DNA from 2 places in the Modestobacter italicus genome. Region 2 is predicted to be linked to the other one. Evidence: riboswitches for the same ligand, from Rfam matches in the RefSeq annotation. Region 2 holds a riboswitch; the other holds the start of a gene.
The links. Region 2 has a riboswitch for cyclic di-AMP ahead of MODMU_RS28875 (VldE C-terminal domain-containing protein). Riboswitches for the same ligand answer to the same signal wherever they lie in the genome.
Positions count from the first base shown of each region.

Region 1: another riboswitch for cyclic di-AMP. It lies ahead of MODMU_RS16820 (C40 family peptidase); the one in region 2 lies ahead of MODMU_RS28875 (VldE C-terminal domain-containing protein).

Region 1 is NC_017955.1:3,515,390-3,520,248, reverse strand. It holds gene MODMU_RS16835 (Lrp/AsnC family transcriptional regulator) at 37-324, opposite strand; gene MODMU_RS16830 (DEDD exonuclease domain-containing protein) at 321-2,270, opposite strand; gene MODMU_RS16825 (hypothetical protein) at 2,506-2,847, shown strand; cyclic di-AMP (ydaO/yuaA leader) riboswitch at 2,978-3,162, shown strand; gene MODMU_RS16820 (C40 family peptidase) at 3,178-4,269, shown strand; gene MODMU_RS16815 (M48 family metalloprotease) at 4,352-4,859, shown strand, end outside.
Region 2 is NC_017955.1:1,791,125-1,795,983, reverse strand. It holds gene chrA (chromate efflux transporter) at 1-551, shown strand, start outside; gene MODMU_RS08755 (iron chaperone) at 562-1,008, opposite strand; cyclic di-AMP (ydaO/yuaA leader) riboswitch at 1,308-1,467, shown strand; gene MODMU_RS28875 (VldE C-terminal domain-containing protein) at 1,765-2,391, shown strand; gene MODMU_RS08745 (DUF2505 domain-containing protein) at 2,474-2,950, shown strand; gene MODMU_RS08740 (hypothetical protein) at 2,980-3,171, shown strand; gene MODMU_RS28415 (hypothetical protein) at 3,205-3,360, shown strand; gene MODMU_RS08735 (GAF domain-containing protein) at 3,506-4,024, shown strand; gene MODMU_RS08730 (ion channel) at 3,973-4,859, opposite strand, start outside.

The DNA of each region.
Region 1 (4,859 bases), 1.7 Mb from region 2:
GCCCCGAGCGTGCGAGGGGTGGGGGCAGCGGGGTCCTTATTCGGTGGACTCGAAGCCGATCGAGAAGGCCGCCTCCAGGTCGTGCCGGGAGTACGCCCGGAACGCGACGTGGGTGGCGGTGTCCAGGACACCGGGCACCTTGTTGATCTGCCCGGCGACGACGGTGGCGATGTCGTCGAACTCGTGCACCCGGACGAGGGCGACCAGGTCGACGTCGCCGGCGACCGAGTAGACCTCGCTCACCCCGGACAGGGCCGCGACGGCCTCGGCCACCTCGCCGATCGAGTCGGTGGCGGCATCGATCATCACGATGGCGGTGATCACGCCGGGGATGCTAGCCCGGGCCCCACCCGGCCGCGGCGCGCCGCAGCCCGCCCGGTCCCGCGCCCCCGCGCGGGCCGCGGGGCCGGCTGCCCAGGAGCGACCCGGTCCGGCTGGGCCCGGGTGCCCAGCGACCGGTTGTCGGCGAAGGGGTCGCGTTCGGCCCGGCCGGCCTCGACCCGGGTCAGGAAGCCGTTGTAGGGCCCGGTGCCCGGGGTGCGGCTGGCCAGGGTGCCGGTGACGTCGACCAGCCGGGTGCCCGGCTTCTCCATCCACCGCAGCACCAGCTCGGTCTCGTCGACCGAGGCGGCCAGCTCGTCGTCCGGGCCGACCGGCGTCTCGGCGGTGGCCCGCAGGTCGGCCAGGTACCCGCGGACCGAGCGACCGCGCTCGGCGACCCCGGCGGCGACCAGCCGGCCCCGGCGCACCACGGACAGCTGCCAGCCGCCGGCACCGTCGGGCCGGGCGATCACGAACTCGGGGACGGTCGCCAGCGACTCCAGCCGCTGCCGCCGGCGCACCGCCCGCACCAGGACGGCGACCCGGTCGCGGAGCACCGCGGCGTCCTCGTACCGGCCCTCGGCGGCCAGCCGCTCGACCCGGTCCAGCAGGGGCGCGACCAGGTCGCGGGGGTCGGAGTCGACGGCCGCGGCGAAGACCGCGGCGATCGAGGCGTAGTCCTCCCGGCTCTGCGCCCCGGTGCACGGTGCCCCGCAGCGGCCCATCCCCGCCAGCGCGCAGGCGGTGCCCAGCACGGTCAGCGACAGCCGCGAGGTGCACTGCCGCAGCGGCAGGGACTCGTGGACGGCGGCGACCGCGGCGTCGGCGGCCCGCCGGTCGGGGAACGGGCCGAGGAACACCCCGGCCCCGGGCCGGACCCGGCGGACGACCGACAGCCGGGGGAAGACCTCGTCGGTCAGCCGGACCCACAGCGCGCGCTCCGGGAACCGCGACCGGCGGTTGTAGCGGGGCTTGTGCTCGGCGATGAGCCGCAGCTCGCGGACGGCGGCCTCCAGGTCGTGCGCGCAGGGCAGCGCCTCGATCCGCTCGGCCAGCGCGATCATCTCGGTCATCCGGCTGCGCTGCTCCCCGGCGGAGAAGTAGCTGCGGACCCGGGTGCGCAGGTCGTTGGAGGTGCCGACGTAGAGCGGTTGGTCGCGCGGCCCGCGGAAGAGGTAGACGCCAGGTCCGGAGGGCACGTGCTCGGCCAGGTGCCGCTTGCGCCGCCGCTGCGGGTCGACCTGGCGGGTGAGCCCGGTCAGCTCCTCCAGCGAGCTGACGCCCAGCGGGCCGAGCCGCTCGAAGAGGCCGTGCAGCACGTCGACGGTGGCCCGGGCGTCGTCCAGGGCGCGGTGGCAGGGCTGGGTCTCGGCGGAGAAGAACGGGGCCAGGGTGCCGAGCTTGCAGTTGGGCACCTCGTCGCGGGTGAGCAGCCGGCGGGCCAGCACGGCGGTGTCGACCGAGGCGAACGGAGGCCACGGCGTGCCCGTCTCCTCGCACGCGGCGCGCAGGAAGCCGAGGTCGAAGGGGGCGTTGTGGGCGACCAGCACGGTGCCCCGGGCGAACTCAAGGAAGGCCGGCAGGACCGAGTCGATGCGGGGGGCGGCGGCCACCATCATCGAGGTGATGCCGGTCAGCACGCTGATGTAGGGCGGGATCTCCCGGCCCGGGTCGACCAGGGTCTGGAACTCGCCGAGCACCTGCCCGCCGCGGACCTTCACCGCGCCGATCTCGGTGATGGCGCTGTCCTTGGGTGAACCGCCGGTGGTCTCCAGGTCGACCACGACGAAGGTGACCTCGGCCAGCGGTGTCCCGATGTCGTCGATCGTCGCCTGCAGGTAGCGCGGCCGTTCCGGAGGGGCCGTGGGGAGCGCCACCTGCCGCCAGGCCGGCGGGACCCCCTCGCCGGCGACCGACGGGAACGGCGGTGGAACGGGGTGGGACGACACGCAGCGGACGCTAGGTCGGGGGTCCGACAGTCCCGGGGAGGCCACGCCGGACCGCGGCCGCCCCGGCGTGGCGGGCGTCGCCGCCCGGGACGCCGCCGCAGGTCGGTCGGCCGGAACTGTCGGGGGGTGCTCCTAACGTCCGCGGTGTCGGACGTGGACACAGAGAAGGAGAGCCGCCGTGCTCATCGACTGCGACACCTGCACCGTCCGGGGCGAGGGCTGCGACGACTGCGTCGTGACGGTCCTGCTGGGGGCACCACCCGGCTGGCGGGGGAGCGACCCCACCGTCGTGCCGCTGACCCGCCGGCCCGCCCTGGGCCCCGACCCCGCCGAGCGCCGCCCGGCCACCACGGACGTGGCGCACCGTGCCGCCGGCGCCACTACCGGTGACGCGCCCGGTCGTGCGACGGCCGGACGTGACGTCGGTCGCATTGACACCGCGGCCCCGGACCCGTGGAGCGTCGTCGACCTCGACGAGGTGGAGCGCCGAGCGGTCCAGGCTTTGGCAGACTTCGGCCTGGTTCCGCCGTTGCGTCATCAGGATGCGTCGTCGCCGGGCGACCGGCACGTGAGCTGACAAATCCCACGCGTGCGATTTGTCAGCTCTGGCCCCCACTCCGGGGTTTGACAGGGCTTCATCTCGATCCGGTCACGGCCTTAGGTTCGTCGTGTCGGAGAGGGACGTAGTCGCCACTGAGGGTGACCCCGCTCGGACACCGCCGAACCACCGGACCGCTCTGCGGCGAGGTGGACCGGGGACCCACCGCAGTCCTGGGGTGAGTTCTCACGTGCGCCGGGAACGGGGCACACGCGCCGACGACGGCGCGCCGAGACAGGGCGTTCCTTCGCCCGAACCCGTCAGCTGACTCGGTAGGCGGTCGAGTGGAAGAAACGGAGTCCGCCGCCCGTGGCGCGTCCTCAGTCCGGTGCCCTGTCCGCCCTGCGCCCGTCCGGGTCCGCTGCCGCTCCGGCCCGCACCGGTCGTGCCCGGGGCCTCGGACGGGTCAGTACCGGGCTGCTGCTGGCGCTCGCCGTGGGCGGGACGCTGACCGCGCTGCCGGGCAGCGCGTCGGCCGCGCCGGCGGTCACCCACGCCGCCACGGCGGACGAGGCCACCGCGCTCCTCGCCGACGCCAACCGTGACCTCGAGGCCGTCACCGAGCAGATCAACGAGGCGCAGGACACCCTGCGCGAGCAGCAGGCCGCCGCCGACGCCGCAGCGCAGGCGGTCACCGACGCCCGGGCCCAGCTGGCCGCGCTGGACGCCCAGATGCGCCAGGTCGCCCGCAGCGCCTTCACCGGCGAGAACCTGTCCCGCTTCAACGCGCTGATGACCAGCGGCTCGGCGGAGGAGTTCCTCTCCCAGGTCACCACGCTGGACGCGATCGCCGGCCACACCGACGACGTGCTCGCCCAGGTCGGCGCCGCCGCCCAGGCCGCGCAGCAGGCCAAGGCCGACGCCGACGCGGCCACCGCCGCGGCGGAGCAGACCCTCGAGGACGTCACCGCCAAGAAGGCCGACCTGACCTCCGCGGCCGCCGACTACCAGGCGCAGTACGACGCGCTCAGCGTGGTGCAGCAGCGGGCGGTCGTCGCCGAGTCCGCCGGCCCGGTGCTGGAGCCGCCGGCCGAGGTGGTCGCCTCCAGCGACGCGGCCCAGGTCGCCGTCGACACCGCGATGGCCCAGCTGGGTGACCCCTACGTCTGGGCCGCGTCCGGCCCCGACGCCTTCGACTGCTCCGGCCTGACCCAGTACGCCTACGCGGCGGCCGGGGTCACCCTGCCGCACTCCAGCGCCCGCCAGTCGACGATGGGCACCGCGGTGTCCCGGGCCGACCTCCAGCCCGGTGACCTGGCCTTCTTCTACAGCCCGGTTAGCCACGTGGGCATGTACATCGGCAACGGCCAGATGGTGCACGCCTCCACCTCCGGCCAGCCGGTGATCGTCTCCACCGTGGACATGAAGGGCTACGTGGGCGCCCGCCGTCTCGTCGGCTGAGCCGGGCGGTCTTCCCGAGCGGCTCAGGCAGCCTGCCTAAGCTCGCCGTCGTGCCCGCGCAGACCCCCTCGGACCGGCCCGCGTGAGCACCGCGCAGGTGTCAGCCCCCGCCGCCCCCGGCACGCGCCGGGCGGCGCTCGCGGTGGCCGTCCTGCTCGGCCTGGCGCTCGCGGTGGTCATCGCCGTGGTCACCCCGTGGGACCTGCTGCCCACCCCCGCGGGTGGCCGCACGCCCGTCGACCCGTCGGCGGCGTTCACCCCGGCCCAGATCGCCCGCGCCGAGGACTTCGCCGGCGCGCTGCGCCCCGCGTCGCTGGCCTCCCTGCTGCTGGGCCTGGCTGTCTCCGCCGTCTTCGGCCTGACCCGCGCCGGGGCGGCCACCGCCCGCGCGGTCGCCCGGCCGCTGGGTGGCGGCTGGGTGTGGCAGGTGCTGCTGGGCACCGTCGCCATCCTGGCCGTGGGCCGGCTGGTCACCCTGCCGCTGGCCGCCTATGCGGAGGTGGTCCGGCACCGCTACGGACTGTCCACCCGCGGGTGGGGGCTGTGGGCCCGGGACGTCGCCACCTCCACCGGCATCGACGCCGGCCTGA
Region 2 (4,859 bases):
CGCAGCAGGCCGTGGCCGTCTACGGCTGGCTGTCCCCCGGCGAGATGGTCCGCGGCCTGGCGCTGGCCGAGACGACGCCCGGGCCGCTGGTCATGGTGGTCCAGTTCGTCGCCTTCCTCGGCGCCTACCGGGCACCCGGCGACCTGGACCCCTGGGTTGCCGCGGTGCTGGCCTCGCTGCTGGTCACCTGGGTGACCTTCGTGCCGAGCTTCCTGTTCGTGCTGCTCGGCGCCCCGTACATGGAGCAGCTGCGCGGCAACCGGTCGCTGTCGGCGGCGCTCACCGGGATCACCGCCGCCGTGGTCGGCGTCATCGCGAACCTGGGCGTGTACTTCGCGGTGCACACGCTGTTCTCCGGCGTCGTCGAGGTCGACCGCGGTCCGCTGTCGCTCGAGCTGCCCGACCTGACCACCCTGCGGCCGGTGCCGCTCGTCATCGCCGCGGTCGCCGCGGTGCTGCTCTTCCGGCTGCGGTGGTCGGTGCTGCGGACGCTCGGCGTCGCCGCGCTGCTCGGCCTGGTCGCCGGCCTCGTGGGGCTGCCGGTCGGCTGACCGGCCCGCCTCACGACACCGCGGCGCGCACCAGCTCGGCGACCCTGGCCTCCACCTCGGGCGTCCACCGGGTGAGGGCGAACGACACCGCCCACATGTCGCCGTCGTCGAGGTGTGCCGGGTCCTGGAACTCCATCGTCGTGTAGCGCTGGCCGAACTTGCCGGCGTTCTTCACCGCGACGACGACCTTGCCCTCGGCGTTGGTGTAGGCCGGCATGCCGTACCAGGTCTTGGGCAGCAGGTCCGGGGCGGCGGCGCTGACGGTCACGTGCACGCGCTCGGCGAGGGCGCGGTCCTCCGGGGTCATCTTCGCGATGGCGTCCAGGAGCGCCTGCAGCCCGTCGGCCTTCTTGGCGCCGCCCTTCTCCGCCCGGAGCTCCTCCGCGCGCGCCTTCATCGCGGCCCGCTCGTCGGCGCTGAAGCCTCCTGCCCCGGTCGTGCTGGTCTGTGCGGTCATCCTCGGCACCCCTCTCGCATCCGTGGGCTCCGCCCTCACGTGGAGCCGGTCGAGGAGAGGCTAGGACCGGCGATCGCGCCGGAGCTTCTCGATTCCTGACGGATCGGCTACGGGGCGACACCTCCCGTCCCTCCGCGCGTTGACGGCTCGCGGCCCCGTGACCAGTCCGTTACCACATCGCCCCGGCGCGGCGACGGCGCAGGACCTGCCACGACCGCGCCCTCGCGTTGTCGTGGATGTACAGCGGGCCCTACGGTCTGGGCGTCCGGTCGGTCGTCACCTCCCCTCCCGGGGACCCTGACCGGATGCCGCCGAGTCCCGTCCGCCACCGCGGCGGGAGCCGGGGACCCACCGAACCCGGGGTGAGTCCCGCCCGTCGAGCCTGAGCTCGAGGGGCGGGTAGGGCGTCTCCCCGCCCGAACCCGTCAGCTGACCCGGTAGGCGGCCACGGGAGAACGGAGAGCCCACCACATGGTGCGCTCACGGGCCTGTCCAGTGCCCGCGAGCACCCGTCGCGCACGACACCGCGACGCCTCGCCGCGCACCTGAGCCGGCGCAGCCACCGCACCCGTCCCGGGGTCTCCCCGCGTCGAGCCGGACCGCCCGGACCTGACCAGGTCCGCGGGCTCTCCGGTGGGTGCCGCACGCCCGGCTGCTGAACCGGCCGTCCACCCGGACACCTGACCGACGCACCCGCCACACCGAGGTCGTACCGATGACGGACGGCCCGTGGCCCTCCCCGAGGAGTTGCTCCCCATGCACGTGGACCGCCAGCACACCGTCCTGCCGCACGACCGTGACCTGCGCACCGGCCTCCGCCCCCGGGTGCTCCGCGGAGCGGCCGTCTGCGCGTTCTCCCTCGCGTTCGGCCTCGCGGGCCAGTCGGTCGCCCAGGCCGACGACCCCTGGGACCGTTCGGGCGGTCAGAGCCAGGGGAACTGGGGCGACCGGGGTGCCGCTCCCGCACCGGCTCCCGCCCCCGCGCCGGCTGCTGCGCCCGCGCCCGCGCCGGCGGCAGCTCCGGCCGGCGACCTGACCGGCAAGCCGACCGGCACCTCGACCGCGTACAGCGCCTGGGCGCCCCACGTCCGCCCGGTGGTCGCTGAGGTCGTCGCCGGGTTCGGGGTCTCCACCGTCTACACCCGACCCGGTCACTCCCCGACCCAGCAGCTCGCCGCCGACTTCATGGTCTACAGCGACGGGGCCAAGGGCAACGCCGTCGCCCAGTACGTGATCGACAACGCCGCCCGCATGAAGGTCGACTACGTCATCTACAAGCAGCGGATCTTCATGATCGGCGGCTCCGGCTGGAAGGCCATGGAGGACCGCGGATCGCCCACCGCCAACCACATGGACCACGTCCACGTCAGCTTCAACCCCTGATCCACGGGTGACCGGCGCCGGAGGCGATCCCGGGATCGCCTCCGGCGCCGCGCTCGCGACGCGCGCCAGCGAGGATGACGGCGTGGCCATCGACTTCTCCGCGTCCTACCCCGCCCCGCCGGACGCCGTCCTCGCCCTGCTCACCGACGAGGCCTTCCTCCGCGACCGGGCCGCGGCGCTCGGCGGGCAGGCCGAGGAGGTGACCGTGACCGGGCAGGTCAGCACCGTCCGCCTCGCCGCGCCCACCGCCGGCATCCCCACGGTCTTCGCCCGGTTCGTCGGCTCGTCGGTCGCCGTCGTCGAGCGCACCACCTGGACGCCGGACGGCGCCGGGCACCGCGGCGCGCTGGACGTGCGGGCCGAGGTCTTCGGCCGGACGGTCCAGGTCACCGGCGAGCGGCTGCTGACCCCGGCCGCCGACGGCACCCGCTCGACCGTCACCGGGACGGCGCGCGTCGACGCACCGCTGATCGGGCGGCAGGCCGAGGGCGCGGTCAGCGAGCTCGTCGCGGTGGTGCTGCGCCGGGAGGACGAGCTGCTCCGCCGCCGGCTGGGCTGACCGTCGGCACCGGCTGCGACGATCACGGCATGGTCGCCTTCTTCGTCCCCCGGGCCAGCGACGACGAGCAGGCCGAACGGCTCTACGACGCCCTGGCCGAGTTCGCCGGCTGCGAGCCGGCCGCCCCCGCCGACCGGGTGCGGGCCATCGACTTCACCCACGACGGCGCCCAGTGGCGGGCGGAGGTCGGCGAGGAGCTGCGCGGCCGCCGGACGACCTAGCAGCTGCGCCGCGGCGAGCTGCTCGAGCACACCGTGGAGCTGACCTCCACCTCCCGGGTGCTGGCCATCTACCCCGGCACCCCGTTCACCGTGGTCACCGACGCCCAGCCGATCACCGGCGCCACCTCGGAGTGGGCCAACCCGTTCACCGCCGAGCCGGACGCCGTCACGCCCTTCGACCGGAGGTGACCCCTCGGCCGGCCCCCTCACACCCGTCACACGCAAGGCCACGGCACGTGAGGAACCGGCTACGCACCGGGCGGAACGCGGGAGTACCGGATCTCAAGCGTTCCACCCCGTTGACGCGGCGGAACGACACGCCTGTGATCAGTGCATGGCCACGCTCCTGGTCGACGACGTCGTCCCCTTCGAAGACTGGCCGTCCGCCGCCCGCGCCTCACTGGCCTTCCTGCACCGCACCGTCGGGCTCGACGTCTGGGTGGTGACCGAGGTCCGCGAGCCGCTGCAGGTGGTGCTGCACTCCCACCCCTCGGAGGTCCTGCCGCCGGGGAGCTCCATCTCCTGGGACCGCAGCTTCTGCCACTCCATGGTCAGCGGGGAGGGTCCACGGGTCGCCACCGTCGCCGCCGCGACCCCGGCCTACCGGGACCTGGAGACCGGGCTGCCGCACAAGGTCGCCGCCTACATCGGCGTCCCGTTGGTCACCCGCGAGGGGACCCTGTTCGGCACGCTGTGCGGCCTGTCGGTGCGCGCCCAGCCGCGCACCCTGGTCCGCTTCCTCCCGGTGGTGGAGATGACCGCCCGGATGCTCAGCACCATGCTTCCCGCGGACGCGGCGGCTCAGCGGGACGCGACCAGCCCGGCGTCGGCGATCCGCGTGCGGGCGACGTAGTACAGCGTCGTCCCCGCGGGGAGGGGGGTGTCCCAGGCCGGGCTGACCTGGAGGCCCCCGGCCGTGCGGACGGCGAGCGCGGTGGCCCCGAACGTGCGCCCGAGGTGCTGCTGGCACTCCCCGAACGTGCCGAACCCGTGCCCGGCGGGCAGCCGGACCGAGTAGGTGTTGCCGCCGCCCCCGGTGCTCATCAGGTCGCTGTAGACCTCGGTGATGCCCGGGTCGAGCGCCTCCTCGGTGATCAGGGAGGGCATGTGCCACTGCACGCAGGCGATCCCCGGGTTCACGTAGCGCAGGTTGTCCCGCCGGCCCAGGTCGCGCAGCGCCGCCACCGTGTGCACGCCCGGGTTGGCGTGCTCGACGGCGACGGCGATCGCCAGGGTCTCGTTGTCGTCCCGACCGTCGACCACCACCGTCCGGGCCCGGCCGACGCACGCCCGGTCCATGACGTCGGCGTGGGCGAGGTCGCCGCGGACGAAGGAGACGACCGGGTCCTCGGGCACCGGGTTCTCCGGGACGTCGTCCCAGGCGCACAGCGCGATGGGGGTGGCGTTCTCCGCGTGCAGCTCGGTCAGCATCCGCTCGGTCCGCCCCGGCACGTACCCCAGGACGACGACGTGGTCGGTCAGTCGCAGTGCACCCACACCCCTCCGGCGACGCCCGCGGGCCGACTGGAGGTAGTCGGCGAGCCGGGTGAACAGCAGTGTCAGCGTCACGATCCCGCCGACGATCACGTAGGTGCCCACCACGTGGCCCGCGGCCGACACCGGGAAGAAGTCCCCGTAGCCCACCGTCGCGGCGGTGACCACGAAGTACCACCAGTAGTTGGCCGGCT